Regions from separate parts of the Catenulispora sp. GP43 genome, predicted to be linked through region 2. Evidence: riboswitches for the same ligand, from Rfam matches in the RefSeq annotation. Region 2 holds a riboswitch; the other holds the start of a gene.
The links. A riboswitch is a leader RNA that binds a small molecule or an ion and turns the genes downstream of it on or off. The one in region 2 is predicted to bind FMN.
Positions count from the first base shown of each region.

Region 1: linked by a shared signal. The riboswitch ahead of ABH926_RS50085 (riboflavin synthase) and the one ahead of ribB (3,4-dihydroxy-2-butanone-4-phosphate synthase) in region 2 are both predicted to bind FMN.

Region 1 covers NZ_JBGCCT010000046.1:55,126-66,369, forward strand. Annotated here, with positions in the region: gene ABH926_RS50055 (M1 family metallopeptidase) at 1-1,155, shown strand, start outside; gene ABH926_RS50060 (SDR family oxidoreductase) at 1,226-1,996, shown strand; gene ABH926_RS50065 (AMP-binding protein) at 1,980-3,677, opposite strand; gene ABH926_RS50070 (helix-turn-helix domain-containing protein) at 3,836-4,276, shown strand; gene rpe (ribulose-phosphate 3-epimerase) at 4,407-5,081, shown strand; gene ABH926_RS50080 (serine/threonine-protein kinase) at 5,089-6,753, opposite strand; FMN riboswitch at 7,029-7,166, shown strand; gene ABH926_RS50085 (riboflavin synthase) at 7,371-8,042, shown strand; gene ABH926_RS50090 (bifunctional 3,4-dihydroxy-2-butanone-4-phosphate synthase/GTP cyclohydrolase II) at 8,072-9,406, shown strand; gene ribH (6,7-dimethyl-8-ribityllumazine synthase) at 9,549-10,028, shown strand; gene ABH926_RS50100 (phosphoribosyl-ATP diphosphatase) at 10,085-10,354, shown strand; gene hisG (ATP phosphoribosyltransferase) at 10,502-11,244, shown strand, end outside.
Region 2 covers NZ_JBGCCT010000016.1:248,042-259,285, forward strand. Annotated here, with positions in the region: gene ABH926_RS29945 (LamG-like jellyroll fold domain-containing protein) at 1-1, opposite strand, end outside; gene ABH926_RS29950 (cupin domain-containing protein) at 282-749, shown strand; gene ABH926_RS29955 (SDR family NAD(P)-dependent oxidoreductase) at 746-1,522, shown strand; gene ABH926_RS29960 (DinB family protein) at 1,596-2,117, shown strand; gene ABH926_RS29965 (hypothetical protein) at 2,077-2,406, opposite strand; gene ribB (3,4-dihydroxy-2-butanone-4-phosphate synthase) at 2,510-3,151, opposite strand; FMN riboswitch at 3,404-3,534, opposite strand; gene ABH926_RS29975 (GyrI-like domain-containing protein) at 3,621-4,805, opposite strand; gene ABH926_RS29980 (alpha/beta fold hydrolase) at 5,013-5,264, shown strand; gene ABH926_RS29985 (cupin domain-containing protein) at 5,255-5,713, opposite strand; gene ABH926_RS29990 (TetR/AcrR family transcriptional regulator) at 5,842-6,465, shown strand; gene ABH926_RS29995 (alpha/beta fold hydrolase) at 6,584-7,414, shown strand; gene ABH926_RS30000 (penicillin-binding transpeptidase domain-containing protein) at 7,657-8,943, shown strand; gene ABH926_RS30005 (hypothetical protein) at 8,979-9,278, opposite strand; gene ABH926_RS30010 (hypothetical protein) at 9,485-9,664, shown strand; gene ABH926_RS30015 (pyrroline-5-carboxylate reductase family protein) at 9,720-10,211, shown strand; gene ABH926_RS30020 (DUF5996 family protein) at 10,183-11,169, opposite strand.

The sequences.
Region 1 (11,244 bases), on a different contig from region 2:
GCTCCGATCACGGAGTTCTGGATACGGCTGTGGGGTAACGGTGACGCAGGTTGCGGAGCCGCACAGCCGGAACGCATCAGTGACCTGAGCGGCGGTTCTATAGCGGAGACCGAGCAGAAGTGCACGGCGTTCCGCATAGTGCTGGACACGGCGTTGGTACCTGGTGCGCGTACGCAGATCGGGTTCGACATAGCGATAGACGTTCCTACGCGGCGCGACCGGTTCGGGGTCAACGGCGTGGACACGTATGTGGGAGACGCTTTAGCGGTTCTGGCAGTCAAGGACGAACACGGTTGGGAGTTACCGCCGTACGTGGACTTCGGCGAGAGCTTCTATTCGCTGACCGCGGACTACGACGTGACCCTCGACCATCCGTCGACCTTGCAGGTCCCCTCGACCGGAGTCGTAGCGGGGGAGACCTCTGAGGGGAACAGGGTCATCACGCATATAGCGGCGCCCAAGGTACGCGACTTCTCCTGGTCCGCCGGTGCGTTCCACCACGACAGCATGGTCAGCTCCACCGGCGTGGAGGTCGACGCCTACTGGCCGAACTCCGAAAGCGACTCCAACTGCCAGAACCTGATGCGCTACGCGGCCCAGGCCCTGGACTCCTACTCCGCGCGCTTCGGCGCTTATCCCTACCCGCGCTTCACGATCGTCTTCGACGAGTTCGGCTCCGCCTTCGACGGGATGGAGTACCCGAACTACGTCCTGGCCTCCGCCTATGAGGGAGCGGTCGCGCACGAGGTCGCGCACCAGTGGTGGTTCGCCCTCGTCGGCGACGACCAGTACCGGCACCCGTGGCTCGACGAGGCGTTCGCGGAGTACAGCGCCGAGGAGTTCCAGGATTCGACGACACCGGCGCACAACTGTGACTGGATCGCCTCCGACGAGCGCATGGACGCCTCCATGGACACCTACGAGAGCGCCGGCGACACCCTCTACCACGACGCCGTCTACCACGAGGGCACGTGCATGCTCTTCGACCTGGAGCACACCATCGGCCGCGACGCCATGGACCGGATGCTACGCGGGCTCGTCACCGGGTTCGAGTACGGAGTGGAGCGGCCCGCGGACGTTCGCGCGATGGCGCAGAGCGTGTCGGGGCGCGACCTGTCGGCGTTCTGGGCCAAGTGGCGGAACACCGGCGACTGACGGTGGGGGTCGGTGTATGACGCCAAAAACGCGTTGACCCCCTCCGCCACCGCCACCAGACTGCTCGCTCATGACGCAGCATCAGCGCCCTGTCGCGCTCGTGACCGGAGTCGGCAGGCGGGTCGGGATCGGCGCGGCGATCGTGGAGACGCTGGCCCGCGACGGCTGGGACATCGGGCTCACCTACTGGCGTGCCTACGACGACCGCATGGACTGGGGCCGCGATGAGGAGGCGCTCGCGGCCATCACCGCGGACGCGCAGGCCCGCGGCGCGCGGGTCCACGCGGTCGAGGCGGACCTGGCGCTCGCCGAGACGCCGGAGGCGGTTTTCGCCGACGTGCGCGGTGCGCTGGGGGACGTCACGGCCCTGGTGATGGCGCACTGCGAGTCCGTGAACTCCTCGATCATGGACACCTCCGTGGAGGCGTGGGACCGGCACTTCGCGGTCAACGCGCGGGCGTCGTGGCTGCTGGTGCGCGAGTACGCCAAGGGCTTCGCCGGTCCGCACGGCGCCGGTCGGATCATCGCTTTGACCAGCGACGCCATCGTCCACAACCTGCCCTACGGGGCCAGCAAGGGCGCGCTGGACCGGCTCATGCTGGCCGCCGCGGTGGAGCTGCGCGAGCTCGGGGTGAGCGCCAACGCCGTCGATCCGGGGCCGACGCAGACCGGCTGGATGGACGACAACCTCGAGACCTACATCAGAGAACACACTCCGCTGGGACGCAACGGCGTTCCCTCGGACTGCGCGGAGCTTGTCGCGTTCCTGTGCTCCGCGCGCGGCGGCTGGATCAACGGACAGGTGCTGAACTCGGACGGCGGCTTCACCGCGGCCCGGTAGGGCCGGTGGGGCCGGTGGGGCCGGTGGCGAGCCCGAGGATCTCCACCGCCTGCTCCCGCATCTCCACCTTGCGCACCTTCCCGGTGACCGTCATGGGGAACCCGTCCACGACGTGCACATAGCGCGGGATCTTGAAGTGCGCGAGGTGTCCCTCGCAGAACGCGTGGACGTCCTCGGCGGTCAGCGGCTGCGCGCCGGGCCGCAGGCGGACCCAGGCCATCAGCTCCTCGCCGTACTTCTCGTCGGGGACTCCGATCACCTGGACGTCCTCCACGTCTGGATGCGCGTAGAGGAACTCCTCCACCTCGCGCGGATAGACGTTCTCACCGCCGCGGATCACCATGTCCTTGATGCGGCCGACGATGGCCACGTAGCCGTCGGCATCCATCTGCGCGAGGTCGCCGGTGTGCATCCAGCCGTCGGCGTCCACGGCCTCGGCGGTGCGCTCGGGCTCGTCCCAGTAGCCGAGCATGACGCTGTAGCCGCGGGTGCACAGCTCTCCGGGCTCGTCGGTGCCGAGGGTGGCGCCGCTGCCCGGGTCGACGATCTTGATCTCGACATGCGGGTGGACGCGGCCGACGGTGGCCACGCGGCGCTCCAGGCTGTCGTCGCGGCGGGTCTGGGTGGAGACCGGGGAGGTCTCGGTCATGCCGTAGGCGATGGTCACGTCCGTCATGCCCATCTCGCCGATGACCCGCTTCATCACCTCGACCGGGCACGGCGAGCCGGCCATGACGCCGGTGCGCAGGGAACTGAGGTCGTAGGTACCCGGGGACTTCTCCAGGAGCGCCAACTCCGCGATGAACATGGTGGGAACGCCATAGAGGACCGTGCAGTGTTCCTCGGAGACCGCGCGCAGGGTGTCGGCGGGGTCGAACAGCTGGCCGGGCAGCACCATGCAGGCGCCGTGGCTGGTGGCTCCGAGGTTGCCCATCACCATGCCGAAGCAGTGGTACAGCGGTACCGGTAGGCAGACGCGGTCCTCGTGCGTCCAGCCCTGGACTTCGGCGACCATGAAGCCGTTGCCCAGGACGTTGCGGTGCGACAGCGTCGCGCCCTTGGGGAATCCTGTGGTGCCGGATGTGTACTGGATGTCCACCGGGTCGTCGGGGTGCAGGCGGCTCTCGCGTTCGGCGAGCGCCGAGGCGGGCACCGTCGCGCCGCCCTCGACGAAGGTGGTCCAGCCGGGGGTGCCGATGTAGACGACGTCCTGGAGCTCGGGGCAGTCCTCGCGCACCGCGTTCACCATGGCGACGTAGTCGCTCGACTTCACCTGGGTGGCGGCGAACAGCAGGCTGGCCCCGGACTGCTTGAGGGTGAAGCGGATCTCGTGGACCCGGTACGCCGGGTTGAGGTTCACCAGTATCGCGCCGATCTTCGCCGCCGCGTACTGCACCAGGACCCATTCCGCACAGTTCGGCGACCAGATCCCCACCCGGTCGCCCTTGGCGACGCCGGCCGCGAGCATTCCGCGGGCCAGGTCCGTGACGGCCGTGTCGAACTCGGAGTACGTCCAGCGCCGGCCGGTCGCTGACTCCACCAGGGCGTCGCGCCCGGGGTGGGCGGCCGCGATCCGCGCCAGGTTCGCACCGATGGTCTCCTCCGGCAGAGGCGGGGAGTCGGGGCCCTTGCGGTGGGCTTCGAGGGCTTCGTCCCGGCTGCCAGCGTCGTTGCCGATCATGCCGTCTCACCTGCGCTTCTTCTGGGTTTCCTCTGGAGTCGACGTCAGGATTCGACACTAGTGGGTCGGTGCGGCGGCGTCGATGGGCCGCGCTGAGAGACACTCTCAGGGGCACGCGGTAATCTCCGAGTCAAGAGGTGTCTGCGATCGGAGGTGTGATGCGACAGGACAAGGGCTGGCTTCCCGGCCCTGACGCGCGGCCCACCAGGGCCCTGGCGCTGCTGATCACCGGCCTGACCGACGACGCGGTGGCGCGCCGGCTGGCGGTGAGCCGTCGGACGGTGCAGCGCGCGGTGCGGGACCTGATGGACGCCGCCGGCGCCCGGACCCGTATGCAGCTCGGCCACCACGCCGCCTGCGTCGGGCTGCCGATCCCCGATCTGCCGTCCGCGGTGGAGCCCCGGGACCGGCCGGCCCCGGCGGACCTGCGGCTGCTGGCGCTGCTGCTGGCCGACGCGCGGGTGGACCGCGTGCTCGGGGTCAGCCCGCGCAGCGTCGAGCGTGAGGTGCGGCGGCTGATGACGCTGGCCGGGGCGAAGAGCCGGGTGCAGCTGGGGTGGCTGGCGACGCGGTGGGGTTGGTTGCAGGGCGCGGATTGAGGGCGCGGACCGGCGACACAGACCGGCGACACAGACCGGCGACACAGACCGGCGACACAGACTGAAGTCATCCGGCGGCGGTGATCACGCTCGCGCGTTCCGCACCCCGCCGATCTGCCAGACTTTCCTCATGAGTCCCGTCCAGATCTCCCCGTCCATCCTCTCGGCCGACTTCGCGCGCCTGGCCGAGGAGGTCACCGCGGTCCCGTCGGCCGACTGGATCCACGTCGACGTGATGGACAACCACTTCGTGCCGAACCTGACGCTGGGGCTGCCGGTGGTGGAGGCGCTGGTGAAGGCCTCGCCGCGGCCGCTGGACTGCCACCTGATGATCGCCGACCCGGACCGCTGGGCGCCGGGCTACGCCGAGGCCGGGGCGGGCAGCGTCACCTTCCACGTGGAGGCCGCGCACGCGCCGATCCGGCTGGCGCGCGCCATCCGCTCGGCCGGGGCGCGGGCCGGGATGGCGCTGAAGCCGGCTACGCCGATCGAGCCGTACGAGGACATGTTGGCGGAGCTGGACATGGTCCTGCTGATGACCGTGGAGCCGGGCTTCGGCGGGCAGAAGTTCCTGGACGTGGTGCTGCCCAAGATCCGGCGCACGCGGCAGATGATCGACCGGCACGGCGGGTCGGTGTGGCTGCAGATCGACGGCGGCGTCGCCGCGGACACCATCGAGCGCTGCGCCGAGGCCGGGGCCGACGTGTTCGTCGCCGGCTCCGCGGTCTACGGCGCGGAGGACCCGGACCGGGCGATCCAGGCGCTGCGTGCCCAGGCCGAGGCGGCCGGCGCGCGGGTTGCCTGAGACAGCCTCACTGTGCCGGAGCCGCGGCCCCGGCTTCTTCAAGGGGCCGGACGAGGCAGAAGCTGACCGAGGATCCGGTTTCCACGTCCGCGTGGCCGAGGGCGTGGAACTTCTTGCAGACGTCCGGGTCGGCCTGGTCCTCGCGGGCGGTGACCCGGCGGCCGTCGGCGCTGGACCGGGCCTTCGCCGCGGACAGGGTGCCCGTGATGTGGCCGGCGGAGTCCACCTTGACGAAGTCGCCGGCCTTGACGCTGCTCACGTCGAACGACGAGGTCCGCATAGTCGCGAACAGCACGCCGCCGATCGTCGCCAGGACCAGCAGCGCCAGTATCACGGCGCGCGGCCGCAACCGTGCCGGCTGCCGGACCGGCGCGCCGGAGTTGTGCGGGCGCGGCACGGGGCGCTGACCGGTGCCGGTGGGCCGGCGCTGTTCGGGGCCCGGCCCCGGCCCCTGCCCCTGGACGCGTCGCCGCTGATCCGTGTTCTGCGACAGGCGGTTGCCGGTGTCGCTCGGCCGCCGCGGGGGGACGCCGGCCTGCCTGCCCGGCCCACCTGGTCCACCTGGTCCATCTGGTCCGCCGGAGCCTGCCGAGCCGGCCGTTCTGCTTGACCCGGTCGGTCCGCCGGCCCCGCCCGACCAGCCTGAGCTACGCGACCCGCCCGACCCGCGCGGCGTGGTCGTTCCGTGTGCTGTGCCCGAACCGTGTGCTACGCCGGGACCGTGCGACGTCCCCGAACCTCGCGAGGTGGTCACCGCCGACCCGCGCCCGGACGGAGTGCCCGGCCGGTACGGCGTACCGGCCGTCGGCGCCGCGAGCGTCCGATCCACCGCCGCCGTCCGCTCCACCGGCGCCGCCTCCCGCGCCGCGAGCAGCGTCCGCGCCTGCGCGATCCCGGCCCGGGCCCCGGGCTCCTTCTCCAGCAGCCCGGTGATCAGCGGTGTCAGCCGCCCGGCCCGCACCGGCGCCGGGGCCTCGTCCAGGATCACCGCGGTCAGCGTCCCGGTCGCGGTCTCCCGGTGGAAGGGCGAGAAGCCCTCGACCGCCTGGAACAGCGTCACGCCGAGCGAGAACAGGTCGCTGATGGCCAGTCCCTCGGTGCCGCGGGCCCGCTCCGGCGCGATGTACTCCACCGATCCCAGGAAGCTGCCGGCCGCGGTCAGCGCGGTGTCGGTGTCGCCGATCGCGATGCCGAAGTCGGTCAGCAGCACCTGTCCGTCGTCGGCCAGCATCACGTTCGCCGGCTTCACGTCGCGGTGCACGATCCCGGCGGCGTGCGCCGCCTCCAGCGCGTCCAGCAGCGCGCCGGCGACCAGGGTCGCGTGCGGCACGGACAGCGGGCCGAACGCCTCGACGTGCTCCTCCAGCGTGTGGCCGGCGACCAGCTGCATCACGGTCCACGGCACGCCGTCCTCGACCACCACGTCGTGCACGGCCACCACGTTCGGGTGGTCGCGCAGCCGGGCCGCGTTGCGGGCCTCGCGCTCGGCGCGGCGCAGGCGGTCGTCGGCGTCGGGCCCGGCGGCCGGCAGGTAGACCTCCTTGACCGCGACCTCGATGCGCAGCGCCTCGTCGGAGGCGCGCCAGACCCGGCCCATGCCGCCGGAGCCGAGCCGTGCCAGCAGCCGGTACCGGCCGCCGACCAGCTGCCCCGGCTCTGCCTGTCCAGCCATGCGCGTCCCCCCGGATCAGTGGTTTGTGTCGAGCTCAGGCTACGTGCTCATGCTTGCCGGGTGAGCCTACTGGCTGCGAAGTCAAAGGAGCGTTCACCCCAGTCCGCGCCGGTGTTCGCCCCACCGAACGATCTCGATCCCTGAGACGGGCGGCGGCGTGCGGCTATCCGGTAAAAATAGAACGTGTTACAGTTCTACGTGGAGCCAGGGGTGATGCGCACCACGCCCGGACCGCCCGGGAATGAATCGCGTGGCACACTGGTTCAGAACGACGAACGCGTGCTCCGGGGTCGGTGGAATTCCGAACCGGCGGTGACAGTCCGCGAACCGCTCGTTCGCTTCGGCGAACGGGTGGCCGATCCGGTGGAATTCCGGGACCGACGGTTAAAGTCCGGATGGGAGGCTGCACGCGACGGGCGTGCCGCCTCGCCGTGTCCGCACGGGACCGGCGCCGGTTCACGTCCCGTCGCGGCGTTCGCGACGGCTGCCGCCGATCTGGCGGAGTATGCCGTGGCGCGCCGCCTCCCCTCACGCACCCCCCTTCCCGGAGCCCGGGTTCGACAGGTTCGAACCGAGTGCCGACCGGCACGCGGATGAGGCGGATAGGGGAGCACACCGTGTTCACAGGCATCGTCGAAGAGCTCGGCCGCGTCGTCGCGCTGGACGTGGAGGGCGACTCCGCACGGCTGCGGGTGGCCGGACCGCTGGTCACCTCGGACGCCGAGCACGGCTCCTCGATCGCCGTCAACGGCGTGTGTCTGACCGTCATCGAGGCCGCCGACCAGGCCGCGCAGGCCGGGGAGTTCACCGCCGACGTGATGGCCGAGACCCTCGAGAAGTCCAGCCTCGGCGACCTCAAGCCCGGCGACCCGGTCAACCTCGAGCGCCCGATGAAGCTCGGCGCGCGCCTGGGCGGGCACCTGGTGCAGGGGCACGTCGACGGCGTCGGCACCGTGCTGGAGCGCATCCCGGGCGAGCACTGGGAGGTCGTCCGGGTCTCGCTGCCCTCGGCGCTGTCGCGCTACGTCGTGGACAAGGGCTCGATCACCGTGGACGGCATCTCGCTGACCGTGGTCGAGGCCGCCGCGGACTCCTTCACCGTGAGCCTGATCCCGACCACGCTTGAGCTGACCACGCTGGGCAGCAAGGGTCCGGGCGCGCCGGTGAACCTGGAGATCGACGTCATCGCCAAGTACACCGAGCGGCTGCTCGGCCTGGGCGACACCACCGCCGACCAGTCTGCGAGCGGCGTCTCCGGCGCCGCGGTGATCGGCGGGCAGCGGGCATGAACGACACCGACATACAAGGAGATCGCGGTATGAGCACCGTGGAAGCCGGTGTCGTGGAGGACACCGGGCACAGCGAGGTCACCGGGCACAGCGAGGCCACCGGGCACAGCGAGCCCATCGTCCTGGACACCATCGAGCGCGCGCTGAGCGAGCTGGCCGCCGGCCGTCCGGTCGTGGTGGTCGACGACGAGGACCGGGAGAACGAGGGCGACCTCATCTTCGCGGCCTCGCTGGCCACGCCCGAGGTCGTCGGGTTCACCATCCGGTACTCCTCCGGGGTGATCTGCGTGCCGCTGCCGGCCGCCGACGCCGACCGGCTCAACCTGCCCCCGATGACCGCGATCAACCAGGACCGCAAGGGCACCGCCTACACCGTCTCGGTGGACGCCCGCGACGGCGTGAGCACCGGTATCTCGGCGGCCGACCGGGCCCGCACCATCCGGCTGCTGGCCGACGCGGACACCACCGCCGAGGACCTGACCCGGCCCGGCCACGTCTTCCCGCTGCGCGCCAAGGACGGCGGCGTGCTGGTGCGCCCCGGCCACACTGAGGCCGCCGTCGACCTGTGCCGGCTGGCCGGGCTGCCGCTGGCGGCGGGGATCTGCGAGATCGTCGAGGACGACGGCTCGATGTCCCGGCTGCCGCAGCTGGCGAAGTTCGCCGAGCAGCACGGCCTGGCGCTGATCTCCATCGCCGACCTGATCGCCTACCGCCGCCGCACCGAGAAGTCGGTCACCCGGGCCGCCGAGACCCGGCTGCCCACCGCCTTCGGCGACTTCCGGGCCGTCGGATACCGCTCGGACGTCGACGGCATCGAGCACGTCGCGCTGGTCAAGGGCGAGATCGGGGACGGCGAGGACGTCCTGGTCCGGGTCCACTCCGAGTGCCTGACCGGCGACATCTTCGGGTCCCGGCGCTGCGACTGCGGCCCGCAGCTGCACGCCGCGCTGCGCGCCGTGGACGTCGAGGGCCGCGGCGTCGTGCTCTACATGCGCGGCCACGAGGGCCGCGGCATCGGTCTGATGCACAAGCTGCGCGCGTACGAGCTGCAGGAGCGCGGCCACGACACGGTGGACGCGAACCTGGAGCTGGGCCTGCCGGCCGACGCCCGCGACTACGGCACCGGCGCGCAGATCCTGGCCGACCTGGGCGTGCGCTCCATGCGGCTGCTGACCAACAACCCGGCCAAGCGTTCGGCGCTGGAGGGCTTCGGGCTCCAGGTGAACGGCCGCGTGCCGCTTCCCGGCAACGTCACCCCCGACAACATCCACTACCTGCGGACCAAGCGCGACCGGATGGGGCATGACCTGCCCGACCTGGACGAGGCGGAGGCCGACGCGTTGGCCGCGGCCGTCGTCGGCTGAGCCGGTACCGACCGTCGGTACCGACCACCGGTATCGACCACCCCTCAAGATCGGGACGCGATCCGCGCCTCCGGTCTGGAAGACTTGCCCCGCGCGGGACAAACACGCGGGGCCACGACAACGCACCAAGGAGTGAACAGAAGTGAGCGGAGCGGGAGCGCCTTCCATCGAGATCGAGGGTGGCGCCGACCTCAAGGTCGCGGTGGTGGCCGCGCAGTGGCACACCCAGGTGATGGACGGCCTGGTGGCCGGGGCCGAGAAGGCGCTCGCGGAGATCGGCGCGGAGCACGACCTGTTCCGCGCGCCGGGCTCCTTCGAGCTGCCGGTGGTGGCCAAGGCCCTGGCCGAGGCCGGGTACGACGCCGTGGTGGCGCTCGGCGTGGTGATCCGCGGCGGCACCCCGCACTTCGAGTACGTATGCGCCGCCGCCACCGACGGCCTGAACCGCGTGGCCCTGGACACCGGCGTCCCGATCGGCTTCGGCCTGCTCACCTGCGACACCGAGCAGCAGGCCCTGGACCGCGCGGGTCTGGCCGGCTCCCGGGAGGACAAGGGCCGCGAGGCCGTGGAGGCCGCGGTGTCGACCGCGCTGGTGCTGAAGAAGATCGGCGCGAAGCGGTGAACGCCTCGCCCGCAGCCGACGAACCCGTGGAGGTACGAGTGGGAACCGCGGTCCCGATCACCGCCAAGACCTTCGAGAGCCTGTTCGGCGAACTGACCGCCAAGGCCGAGCGCGGCGAGGAGGGCTCCCGCACGGTGGAGCTGCTGGGCCTCGGCGTGCACGCCATCGGCAAGAAGATCGTCGAGGAGGCCGCCGAGGTCTGGATGGCCGCCGAGTACGAGGACGGCGACCGGACGGCTGAGGAGATCTCGCAGCTGCTGTACCACGTGCAGGTGCTGATGCTGGCGCGTGGGCTGGAGCTTGAGGACGTGTACAAGCATCTGTGAGCTGGTGCGGGTGAGGGGCTTCGCGGGATCCGCGGGGCCCCTCACAGCTTCATCCCACCGAGTGAACACCCCGGCGCGCCCCGGCGACCTTGGTCGATACTGGCGGTGGAACACCGTCAACCACCGGTAACCGAAAGGTCACACGCCATGCTGCGCATCGCACTGCCGAATAAGGGATCGCTCTCGGAGGCGGCCACGGCGATGCTCCATGAGGCGGGCTACCGGCGGCGCAAGGACGGCAAGGAGCTGATGGTCGTTGACGCGGCCAACAACGCCGAGCTCTTCTTCCTGCGTCCGCGCGACATCGCCACCTACGTCGGGGCCGGTCGCCTGGACGTCGGGATCACCGGTCGCGACCTGCTGCTGGACTCCGGTGCCTCGGCCGAGCCGATCATGGACCTGGGCTTCGCCCGCTCCACCTTCCGCTTCGCGGCGCTGCCGGCGACGGTGGAGCAGGTGACGAAGGAGGGCGGGGTCGCCGGGCTGGCCGGGCTGCGGATCGCCTCGGCGTACCCGGGCGTGGTGCGCGAGTACCTGGCCGCCGCCGGCGTGTCGGCCGACGTGGTGAAGCTGGACGGCGCCGTCGAGGTGTCGATCGCGCTGGGCGTGGCCGACGTGGTGGCCGACGTCGTGGAGACCGGGACCACGCTGCGGCACGCCGGGCTGGAGGTCTTCGGCGAGCCGATCCTGACCTCCGAGGCGCAGCTGATCCGGCGGATCGGCGCCGAGGAGAGCCCGGCGGTCGAGCAGTTCCTGCGGCGGCTCAAGGGCGTGATCACGGCGCGTGAGTACGTGCTGATGGACTACGACATCCGCGCCGAGAACGTGGACCGGGCGGTCCAGGTCACCCCGGGCATCGAGTCGCCGACCGTGTCCCCGCTGCATGACAA
Region 2 (11,244 bases):
TGAGTACCGCCGGTATACGCAGCGGTCGACGGTGGGGCTTGTGGGGTGGCCGATAGCGGGGGATGGACATCAGGCTTCTCCTCCCGAGCCAGACGTAGCTGGAGTCTCGGATCAGCGTTCTGTCGTGCTGTGTTCGGCTTTTACAACGTTGCATCGGACGTCAGCGAACAACTTCGAACACAAGTCGTCAAGGACTCTTTACCGTGTCTTGACTCGGCCAGCTAACAAATAGGTTGATATGAGACTTTTGAGACAGTCGACTTCTGTGATAGGAGAGGGGGATGCACGGACGGCCGGAAGACGAGGAGATGCTGCCCCTCGACGAAGGCGGCTTCTACCGAATCCTCTACACGTCGCCGATGCGAATCTCCCTGCCGCACGGAGAGCGCCCCCTGGCCAGCTCGATCTTCTACGCGTTGACCGAGGAACAGCCGATCGGGATGCTGCATCGGAACCGCAGCGACATCATCCACTTCCTGATCGACGGCGGCCCGATCGAATACCTCACCTACTCCTCCGACGGAGTGCTCTCCCGCAGTCGCATGGACGAAAGCGAGCGCTTCCTCCTGGTCCCCGGCGGTGAGGCGAAGGCCTCCAGGCTCGTTGACGGGGCCACGTACGGCAGGGTCGCGGAAGTGGTCGTCCCCGGCTTCGACTATGCCGACCGCGACTTCGTCACCGAGGAGGAACTGTGGTCATTCCCGCATCTGGTCGACGTTCTGAGTCCTTTCCTGGCCCCGGCGCGATGACCGTCGGCGCCCACGGCCTCGCCGACAAGGCGTGCCTCATCACCGGAGCGGGCAGCGGCATCGGCCGCGCCACCGCCGAGCTCTTCGCCCGGCTCGGGGCGCGGGTCACCGCCGCCGACATCGTCCCGCAGGGACTCAGCACGCTTCAGCGGGCCTGCCGCGACGCCCTCCACGAGGTGGTCACCGTCGTCGGCGACGTGTCAGTTCCCGATGACAACCGCAGGATGACCGAGGCGGCGGTCGCCAGCCACGGCCGACTGGACGTCCTGGTCGCCAACGCGGGCATCCTCCCGCTGTCCGACATCACCGAGACCACACCCGAAGACTGGGACCGGGTGATGGCCGTCGACGGCCGTGGCATGTTCCTCAGCTGCAAGAACGCCATCGCCCAGATGGCCGCCCAGGAAGGCGGCGGCTCGATCGTCTGCGTCTCCTCCATCTCCGGAGTCGCCGGCCAGGCCAGGCAGGCCGCCTACGGACCGGCCAAGTTCGTCGCCACCGGACTGACCAAGCACCTGGCGGTCGAGTGGGCCGCGCGCGGCATCCGCGTCAACGCCGTGGCTCCCGGCACCATCCGCACTGAGCGCGTCATGAGCCTTCAGGACGAGCCCGGCGGACCGGAATACCTCGAGGACATCGCCGCCCTGCACCCCATCGGCCGACTCGGAGAACCCGCGGAGGTCGCCCAGGCCATCGCGTTCCTCGCCTCGGATGCCGCCTCCTTCATCACCGGGGCCGTCCTGCCCGTTGACGGCGGGTACCTGGCCCAATAGCGGCGGCACGGCGGCACGGTGGCACGGCGGGGCGCCACCGCAGTCGCGGGTGCTGCCGGGCAAGCTTGGTCCCATGACGAATCCCGACGATGTCGCACCCGCCACCGCCAGGTCCGCGGAACACGCCGACCTGCTCGCCGCGCTCGCCAGCCACCGTGGCCTACTGCGCCGCACCGTCCGCGACCTCACCGACGAGCAGGCGCGCGAACGCCCCACCGTGAGCGAACTGTGCCTCGGCGGCCTGATCAAGCACCTCGCCGAAATGGAGCGGCGCTGGACGCGCTTCGCGACCGGCGGCGCCGAGGCGATGGAGAGCGTGCCCATCGATTGGGCGCACCAGTTCCGCATGCTGGAGGGCGAGACCCTGGAAGGCGTGCTGGCCGACTTCGCACAGGCCGCCGCCCAGACCGACGCCTTCGTCGGCACGGCGGACCTCGACCGAAAGTGGCCCCTGCCGTCCGCGCCGTGGTTCGAACCGGGCGCCGGCTGGTCGATCCGCATGGTGGTGCTGCACTTGATCGGCGAGATCAGTCAGCACTCCGGCCACGCCGACATCATCCGCGAGTCGCTCGACGGTGCGAAGACGATGGGCTGAGCGAGCGGGGCCCGATGGGCTGAGGCGAGATCTTCGCCGGCGCCGACCAGCCTCCTCCGGCCGGCCCGGGCTTAGTGGCCCTGGCCGGAACCTGGTCGGCGCAGATGGACGCGCGATCGTCCTCGCTGAGCCCAGCGATCTCCAAGATGCGCTGGATCATCGCGTTCTTCCCGAGGGCGCGCAGTGCGGGTTGCTCCAGGTCCTCGTTCAGCCCGGCGCCTGCGGTGCGCATCTGCTGGTAGCCGGCGAAGAAGGCGGCGTCGTCGTAGAGGGCAGCCTCGGGATCCATGCTCATTCATCCTCCAGTTCGGTTGCACGGCCGGCGACGGCGCGCGCCGGGCACCAGGCACCAGGCACCGGGCGAGGGTGACCCGGCGCGCGCCGTCCCGATGTCAGGCCGCTGCTGCTCGCCGGTAGGCGGCCAGGTCGCCGACCGAGATCAGGGGGAGTTCCTCGCGCGCGGCAAGCTCGTGCAGATGGTCCAGCCGGGCCATGCTCCAGTCGGGTCTGACGATCTCGCAGATGGTGGTCACGCCGGACAGTCCGGCCAGGCGGGACAGGTCGACGGCGGCCTCGGTGTGGCCGTCGCGCTCCAGCACGCCGCCGCGGGCGGCTCGGATGGGGAAGATGTGGCCGGGACGCGCGAAGTCCTGCGGTCGGCTCGCCGGATCGGCCAGTGCCTGCAGCGTGCGGGCCCGCTCGTCCGCCGGGATTCCGGTCGTGCCGCCGGCGATCAGGTCCACCGAGACGGTGAACGCGGTGTCGTGCAGGCCCGTGTTCTCCTCGACCATCTGCGGGAGGTCGAGCTCGGCGCACCGCTCGTACGGGAGCGCCGCGCAGACCACGCCGGCCGTGCGGTCCAGCAGATACCGGATCGCGCTCTCGTCGGTGTGCTCGGCGGCGACCATGAGGTCGCCCTCGTTCTCGCGGGATTCGTCGTCGAAGACGATCACGAAGCCTCCACGGCGGAAGGATTCGATCGCCTGCTCCACGCGCTGCAGGCGGTCAGTCGAGCTCAGTTGTGCTGTGGTCATGTGTTCTCCTGCGGTCCCGGTCGGCCGGGTGACGGGAGATCGCCCGGCCAGCTGAACTGGTCTGCGAGAGAACGCGGCCATGGGCCGGGCGATACGCGCACGCGCGTGGCCCGACCGATGGACGGCGTATCTGAACGTTGAGGTACCTGAGAACGGCTCGCACCCCATCGACGGACGCCGTTCCGGGGAGAAGCGAGCACAGCCCCACCCGCACGGCATCAGACAAGACACCGCGGGTCGGACAGCGGATCGCCGCGCACTGCCTTCCATCCGGACTTTAACCGTCGGTCCTGGAGTTCCACCAGGTCAACCGGCCGATGGCTTCGGCCGGGTCGCGGACTTTCACCGCCGGTTCGGAATTTCACCGACCCCGGAGCGCGCGAACACTCGAGGGGATCATTGCACAACCCTCCCAGAGCGTCGCTGTGTTCCCCGACACACGAGACATAACTGACGCGCGCCCGACAGGCTACTGACTCAGCCCCTTGACGGGCTGGCGCAAGATGGTCTTGAGCTTCTCGGGGGCGGTCTTGCGCGCATCCGAGAGGTAGATTTCGTGGTGCAGCCCCGAGGCCTGAAGGCCGTTGGCCGCGAGGTAGGTGTGGTGCAGTTCGTGGAGCACCGGGGCTTCATCGTCGTAGGGCCCGGTGTGCAGCAGTTGGGCACTGGGTCCTTCGTGCAGGATGTGGTGCCGGACCTGCGAGATCGCGGGGAGCTTCTTCTTGGCCAGCGCGGTCTGCTTGGCGTCCTCGATCATCTCCTCGGTGATCCAGGACGGCATGCTGATGAGCATGGTCCAGTTCCAGGAGTCCTTGGCACCCGTGGTGAAGGCTTCATACTGATCGGCCCACCACAGGCCCTCCAGCGGGGCCACGACGAAGTCGCCGCCCTCGCCGCGCTTGCTGGCGAATTTGAGCGTGTAGGCGACGCTGTACAAGGCCTCGACCGCGCTGGCGTATTCGGGCGCGGTGTTCGGGTTCCCCTTGCCGTCGATGGCGATGAACTGCTGTTGGGGAACGTCGACGACAGCCCACGTCGTGTTCTTCGGTGCGTAGATGTCCTTGTGTTCCCGTTTGACGTCGTAGGGCGCCATGCGTGCCTCTCCTCCTGAACCGTGCGTGTCACTCAGCGAGGCTTGGTACCGAGCCAGCCAGGCCTGCTCCGCTGTGAGTTGACCGAGGGTGTAGTCGAAGATCGCTCGTACGAACTCCGGGGCGTGGGGTTGTTCCGACGCCGCACGACGGATGTGCTCGACCCGTTCGGTCAGCGCGCGGGAGCGGCGTTCGAGGGCCCCAAGCAGCCGCCCGTCGTCGATGGCCGGCTGGTTGGCCAGCCCCACCAGGACGCGCGGGAACACCGGATCGGGCCGGGCGATGGCCTCCTCGGCCGCGGCCGCACAGGCCTGTCGCCCCTCCGCGGTCGCGACGTATACCTTGCGCGCCTTTGCGTTTCCGGACTGGGACGGTTCGGCGTACTCGATCAGGCCTCGTTCTCGGAGCCGCGTGAGCAGGTAGTAGATCGAACTGAAGCCGATCTCCGTCCACTCGCGCATTCCCCGCTCGGTGATGACCACCTCCAGCTCGTATCCGTGTCGAGGCTGCTCGACCACGAGGCCGAGCAGCGTCAGTTCGGCGGAGGTCAGGTCCGAGGCCATGGGTCTATTCTAGTACTAGAATAGAACTGTTCGAGTGCCCGGCGTCGGCACTACGCCAGGCACTCGGCGACTGTCCCGTGCCGCGCTGGAAGAACGTGGCCGGAGTCCGTCGGCTGGGCTCTCAATCACGTTCTGACCGCAGCCCCGCTGCCGGATTCGCTGTGTGTCACTGTCCTGCGCGACAACCTCGCCGCCCACCCCGAAGCCTTGCGGGAGGGGCCGCTGCGGGGGATGGCGGCGGACGTCACGGCCGCCGCCCGGGCGATCGACGTCCCGATCACGGTGGTGGTCGGCGAGAACGACGCTGTGGAGCCACCGCATGTGCTCCGGCAGCACCTGCTGCCGCACATCCCGCACGCGCGGCTGGAAGTAGTCCGCGGCATCGGCCGTCTACTGCCCCTTGAAGCACCTGGCGCTCTCGCGGAGGAGTTGCGTAGCCGGGTTCGCAGTCACGCGTAGTCGGTCGCGGGGGTCGTGGCATAGCGGGGCATGGTCTCGGTGGCGGCATCCTGCATCGAGGCGCCGGCGGACACCGCCTCGCGCATGTCGCGGAAGTACTGCACGTACAAGTCGGGGGTGAAGGTGTTGACCATCACCAGCGGCTCGTCGCCGGGGTTGGCGAAGGTGTGCGGCGCGCCGGGCGGCACCATCACGAAGGTTCCCGGCGGGGCCTCGTAGTCGTCGGTGCCGACGGTGAAGCGTGCCGTGCCGGAGACGACGTAGAACCCTTCGTCGTGCTCGGCGTGGCGGTGTTGGGGCGGGCCGGGGCTGCGCGGGGCCAGGGTGATCTCGGCGACGCCGAGGCGGTGGCCGGTGGTGGCGCCGTCCTCCAGGATGCGGAGGCGGGCCGGGCCGAGGTCGACATGCTCGCCGTCGTCCGGGGAGACGACGGAGACCGGGACGGTCATGGTGCTCCTGGGCCGGGGTTGGTGAGGGTGGACTCTCATGAGAGTACTCCGACGGCTCGCTTTCGTGCAAGTTAACTCTTATGATGCAGGTTGACTTGCTGTTATCACGTTCCGTGCAGGAGGCTCCGATGAGCACGACGTCCCCCCAGGCCGCGAGCGGCCGCGTGAACCAGAAGCGGCGTACGCACGCGGCGATCGTCAAGGCGGCGGCCGATCTGATGCTCACCGGCGGCGAGGTCACGATGCCGGAGGTGGCCAAGGCCGCGCTGGTGTCGGAGGCGACGGCCTACCGTTACTTCCCGGACCTGGCCAGCCTGCTGGCCGAGGCGATGGCCGACACCCTCCCGGACCCGGCCGAGGCCTTCGCCGCGGTGGGGAACTCGATGGGGGAGTCGGTGGGCGACCCGGCCGACGCGGCCGAGCGGGTCGGGGTCGCTGCGGAGCACCTGGCCCGCCTGGTCCTGGCTCGGGCCGGGGCGGTGCGGGCGATGATCGCCGCGACGATCGTGCGTCCGGAGACCGCGGTGCGCCGTCCGGGCCTGCGGTTCGCGCTCATCGAGCAGGCCCTGCAGCCGTGGGCCGACAGCCTCGACGGCGAGACGTTGGAGAACCTCAAGCGCGATCTGTCGATCGTCATGGGTGCCGAAGCGCTGTTCTCGCTGATGGACCTGGGCGGTTTGGGGCCCGAGGACGCCGTGGCCAGCGTCGTGCGCACGGCGACCACGCTCACGCGGGCCGCGTTGGGGGAGTAGCTGACCCCAGGCTTTGCGAGAGTCAACTCTCACAATGAGAGTTCGCACTTGACCTCTGTGCGCGAGGGCTCTATCTTCATGAGTGTCAGCTCTCACGAAGAACTCCGAAGGACTCCCCATGAGCACTCCGACAACGGCTACCTCCACCCCCGCCACCCGCACCGTGACGATCGCGACCGGCATGCCGATCACCCTCACCGAGTTCGGCACGAACACCGACGGCGCCGCCGTCCTCTACCTGCACGGCGGCGCCGGCCCGCGCACCATGCTCGGCCTGGCCGGCGCGCTGGCCGAGCACGTGTACGGCATCGTCCCGACCCACCCCGGCTTCGACGGCACGCCGCGCCCCGAGCGCTTCGACACCATGGCCGACCTCGCCGACGCCTATCTGGACCTGCTCGACGAGCTCGACCTGCGCGGCGTCATGGTGATCGGCAACTCCGTCGGCGGCTGGATCGCCTCGGAGATGGCCCTGCGCGACAACCACCACCGGATCGGCGCCGTCGTCCTGATCAACGCGACCGGCATCAAGGCCGCGGGGAGCGAGCAGGTCACGGACGTCCGGGGGATGGCCCCCGCCCAGATGAGCCAGCTGTCGTTCGCGAACGCCGCCTTCCGCCCCGACTTCGCCTCGTTCACCGACGAGCAGCGCGCCGCGACCGCCGCCAACCAGCAGACCCTGGCGGTCTACTCGGGCGAGGCGTTCACCCACGACCCCAAGCTGCGCCGCCGCCTGCACCGCATCACCATTCCGGCGCTGGTCGTCTGGGGCGAGGGCGACGGCATCTCGCCGCTGGAGTACGGCCGGGACTACGCCGCCGCGTTCGGCAACGGCCACTTCGCCCCGATCGCCGACGCCGGCCACTTCCCGCAGATCGAGCAGATCGGCGCGACGCTGGGTGCCATCGGGAACTTCGTCGACACCGTGGTCAAGCCTGAAGGGGACTGACCGGGGTGCTGCCGGGGGCCGGTCTGTTCAGGTCCGGGCGATGCTCTCGTCGAGAGCATCGCCGCGCTCTGTCAGACTGACTGGCCGATCATGGTCACGGTCTGCCACCCGGTACTGACAGTGACTGGCGATGTCACGATCGGATCACGGATACCGGGCGCCGTAACCCCAGATCGGCCTCGATGGGATCAGTCAGTGTGACCGCGATCGTCGCCGTCTGAATCACGGGGGGAGACCCGGCCATGTCGGCTCTTTCGAAACGCACCATCATCATCGCCACAGCCGTCGTCGCTGTCGCCACGGCCGGCACAGCGGTGGCGGTGAGCGGCGGCTCGGGCGGAGCCCACAAGACGACCGCCGCAGCCGGCGCCACTCCCACCGCCGCGCCGCCGACCACCCCGACCACCCCGACCATCCAGGCCTCGCCGGCCACCTCGGCGACGGAATCGGCGGGCGCCACGAGCACCACGAGCACCACCGGCGCGTCCGGGTCCCCGACACCCACCGCGGCGACCCCGACGTCCGGTGCGGCCGGCGCCCTCGGTGCCTTCGCCGACGACGGCACCACGCCCCTGACCGACTTCCCGAGCCTGGTGAAGTTCAGCCAGGCGCTGGGCAACGCCTCCCACGTCGTCACCACCATTGACCCCGCGTACCAGCGTGCCGCCGCGAGCGCCGTCTCGGCGAAGCCGCTGTCGGGGATGGTCGTGCTCCAGGCAGACACCGGCAAGATCCTGGCCATGGCCAGCAACGGACCGGCCGACCTCGCCTACCACGCGGCGCGTGCCCCGGGCTCGACGTTCAAGGTCGTCACCGCGGAGGCACTGCTGCGCGGCGGGATGACGCCGGATTCGCCCGCGCCGTGCCCGTCGAAGGACAAGACCTATCCGATCACCAACGACGAGACCAGCACCGTCAACCTCCAGGCGACGCTTCGCTGGGGCTTCGTGAACTCCTGCAACACCTCCTTCACCGGCCTGTTCGACCAGGCCGCCAAGACCCCGGTGTCCCAGGAGTCGACGACCTATTTCGGGCTGAACCAGCCATGGGACCTGGGCCTGGGTGCGACGCTCTACGGCGTCGACGGCGGCTCGGCCAACGTCCCGCCGGCCACCGGCCAGGACTTCGCCGCCGAGCTGTTCGGGCAGGGCGCGATCACCATGTCCCCGCTGAACATGGCCTCGGTCGCCGCGACCGTGGACGCCGGGCAGTTCCACCAGCCGTTCCTGGTCTCCGGCACGACGCCCACCGCGCACGCGCAGCCGCTGGACCGGACCGTCGACGCCGACTTGAAGAGCATGATGCGCGACGTCGTGACCGAGGGGACGGCGCACAAGTCGCTCTCGGCCGTATCCCCGCCGATCAGCGCCAAAACCGGGACGGCGCAGGCCACCGGCGGCGAGGACAGCTGGATGATCGCCTTCCAGGGCGACGTCGCGGTGGCGTGCCTGGTCGAGAACGGCGGCTTCGGCGACGCGGCGGCGGGGCCGGAGATCGCCGCGATGCTCGACACGGTGAACGGGCGCTAGGCGTCGACGGCAGGGGGCTTCGTCGCGTCGGGCGTTCAGCCCCCGTCGTACCGCGTCGGGGGGAACGCGGGACGCTCACCGCGTGGCACGTCCCGATCCGGGAGCAGCTCTCCCTCGGCGACCTCGCGGTCGATCTCGTCCACTCCGTCGGCGTAGGCGACCCGCGGGTCGACGTCGGCCGGAGTCGCGCCCGGGTCGGGTGACAGCCCTGCTTCGGCCCGGTCCGCCTCGGTGCGCTCGGCCAACTCGTCGTCGTCCGGTCGCCTGGGCAGGCCGCCGCCGTGGCCGGTGTCGGGGTCGCCTTCCACGGTCTGGTTCGACTTGTGGTGGCCCATGTCTCCTCCTGGTGACGGCCCCCCTTCCGCACACGTCGTCCCCGGCGCCCAGCCTAGGTCACTCTGACTCGTTCCGCTGGTCGTGGGCCCGTGGCAGGTGGCCCGCGACAGGTGGCCCGCGCAGGTGGACGCTCGGATCGCCGGGCAGTTCGACCCGGCGTAGCCTGGCAGCCCGGGGTGGGGCACCAACCGAGGAGCTGAGAAGGGTGAGCAACAAGAACTCACCGTCGCGCGGTCATCATGGCCTCGGCGCGCGTGGCCAGGGCAAGCTGCTCTACGCGCACACCCAGGTGACACAGTTCGTCCGCCAAGCGAAGGACCAACTGCTGCGCAAGCGGCATCGGCCGCATGACTTCCGGCAGGCCGACGGCCGCTGGACTGGGTGAGGGCTGGTGCCGACACGGGATGCGAGCCGGCGAAACGCCCCGCATGCTGGAACATATGATCACTGTCATCGGTAGTGAGGCTCCCGGGCGCGCTGTGCTGTCAGGGCTGCTCGGTGCCGGAATGTCCCCTGGCCAGGTTCTCGTCGGGGTTCCCGACAAGAACGAGACGATCCCCGACCGTCACGCGGCGGAAGACCTCGCCGGCAGCCTCGGCCTGCGCACCGCCCCCGTGTGGAACTGTGCCGACGCCGACCTGGTGCTGCTCGCGGTCCCGCCGGAGCAGGTGGACCAGGTCGTGCAGCACATCAAGCCGAAGATCGATGCCGGCGGGGTGGTGATCTCCTGCGTCCCCGGCGTGCCGGTCGCCCAGATCGAGGGCAACCTGCCGGGGGAGTCGGCGGTGGTCCAGGTACTGCCGGACGAGGCGGTCATCGCGGGTCGACACGGGACGTGTGTGGTCGCCCCGGGAACGGCTGCCGTCCCGGAGGACGTGGCCCGGGTGAAGGACCTGTTCGCCACTATGGCCGACGTCGTGGATCGCCCCTGAACGCGTTCGTGTCCGGCGGGACGGTGCTCATGTGCCAGCCGTCGCAGCGCGGCCCCACGAGTTCGGCGGGCCAGCCGGCGGTGCGCACGGCGGCGGCATAGACCGCGTCGCCGAAGGTGATGATGGCTTGATGGGGGTCGGCCATCTGGCGCAGAGTCAGCCATGGCAGCAGGACCAGGCCTTCGTCGGGATGCCAGGCCGCTCCCTCGACGCCCCAATCGCACCGCTCCAGCCCTTCCGGTTGCGGCCAGATGTAGGCGTACATCCCCGGCTCGGGCCGGGAGCCGGACCCGAACGCGAACCCGACCGAGACGTACGGCTCCAGTTCGGCATTCTGCTGGAACGCCGGCCGGCCCGGCGTGGGCTCGGTGCGCTCTCCCGGACGCCACCGGGTCGCCGACAAATCGAAGCCGCCCCACATGACGCCGACCCGCGGCCGGTGCCCCAGAAACGGCGCCTGCCAGGCCTCCAGACCTCCGGCGGCCAGGTCGAACGCCCGATGGACGAGCGCGGCGGCCTCGGCGTCCCACCTCCGGTGCTCCTTGTCGTCGGCGAACCGAGGCGCGCAGTCCGCTATCTCGCAGAACAGCGTGCTGGCCGGCGGCGGGACGCCGAGACTGGCCGCGGCCTCCAGGAAAGCCGCGTAGAACCCGGCGACGGTGCCGTCGGCCAGGGGCAGCGTGACTGATCCGCGGTCGGTCTCCAGGACCGCGTCGCCGTCCAGGAGGCGGTAGTGCACAGCGAAAGTCACGCCGTTCTGGCGGAAGGTGGGCGTGCGCAGACCGCGCGGCGTCACCGCGAGCACGATGTTGCCCCACCCGGTCTCGAACGGCGCGTCGAGCGTGTACTTGCTGCCGATCTGGACCAGCCGGTTGAGGTAGGCGGCCATCGGCGCGAGCTGCTCGTGGGGCAGCTCCGGCCAGGCCGGGCCGCCGCGTTCCGAAGTCCTCGGTGCCATGGCAGAAACGTAGCGCCGCAGGTCGGCGACCGCTGTCGATGTGCGCAACCGGGCGATCCGACAGCTGTTCGCCAT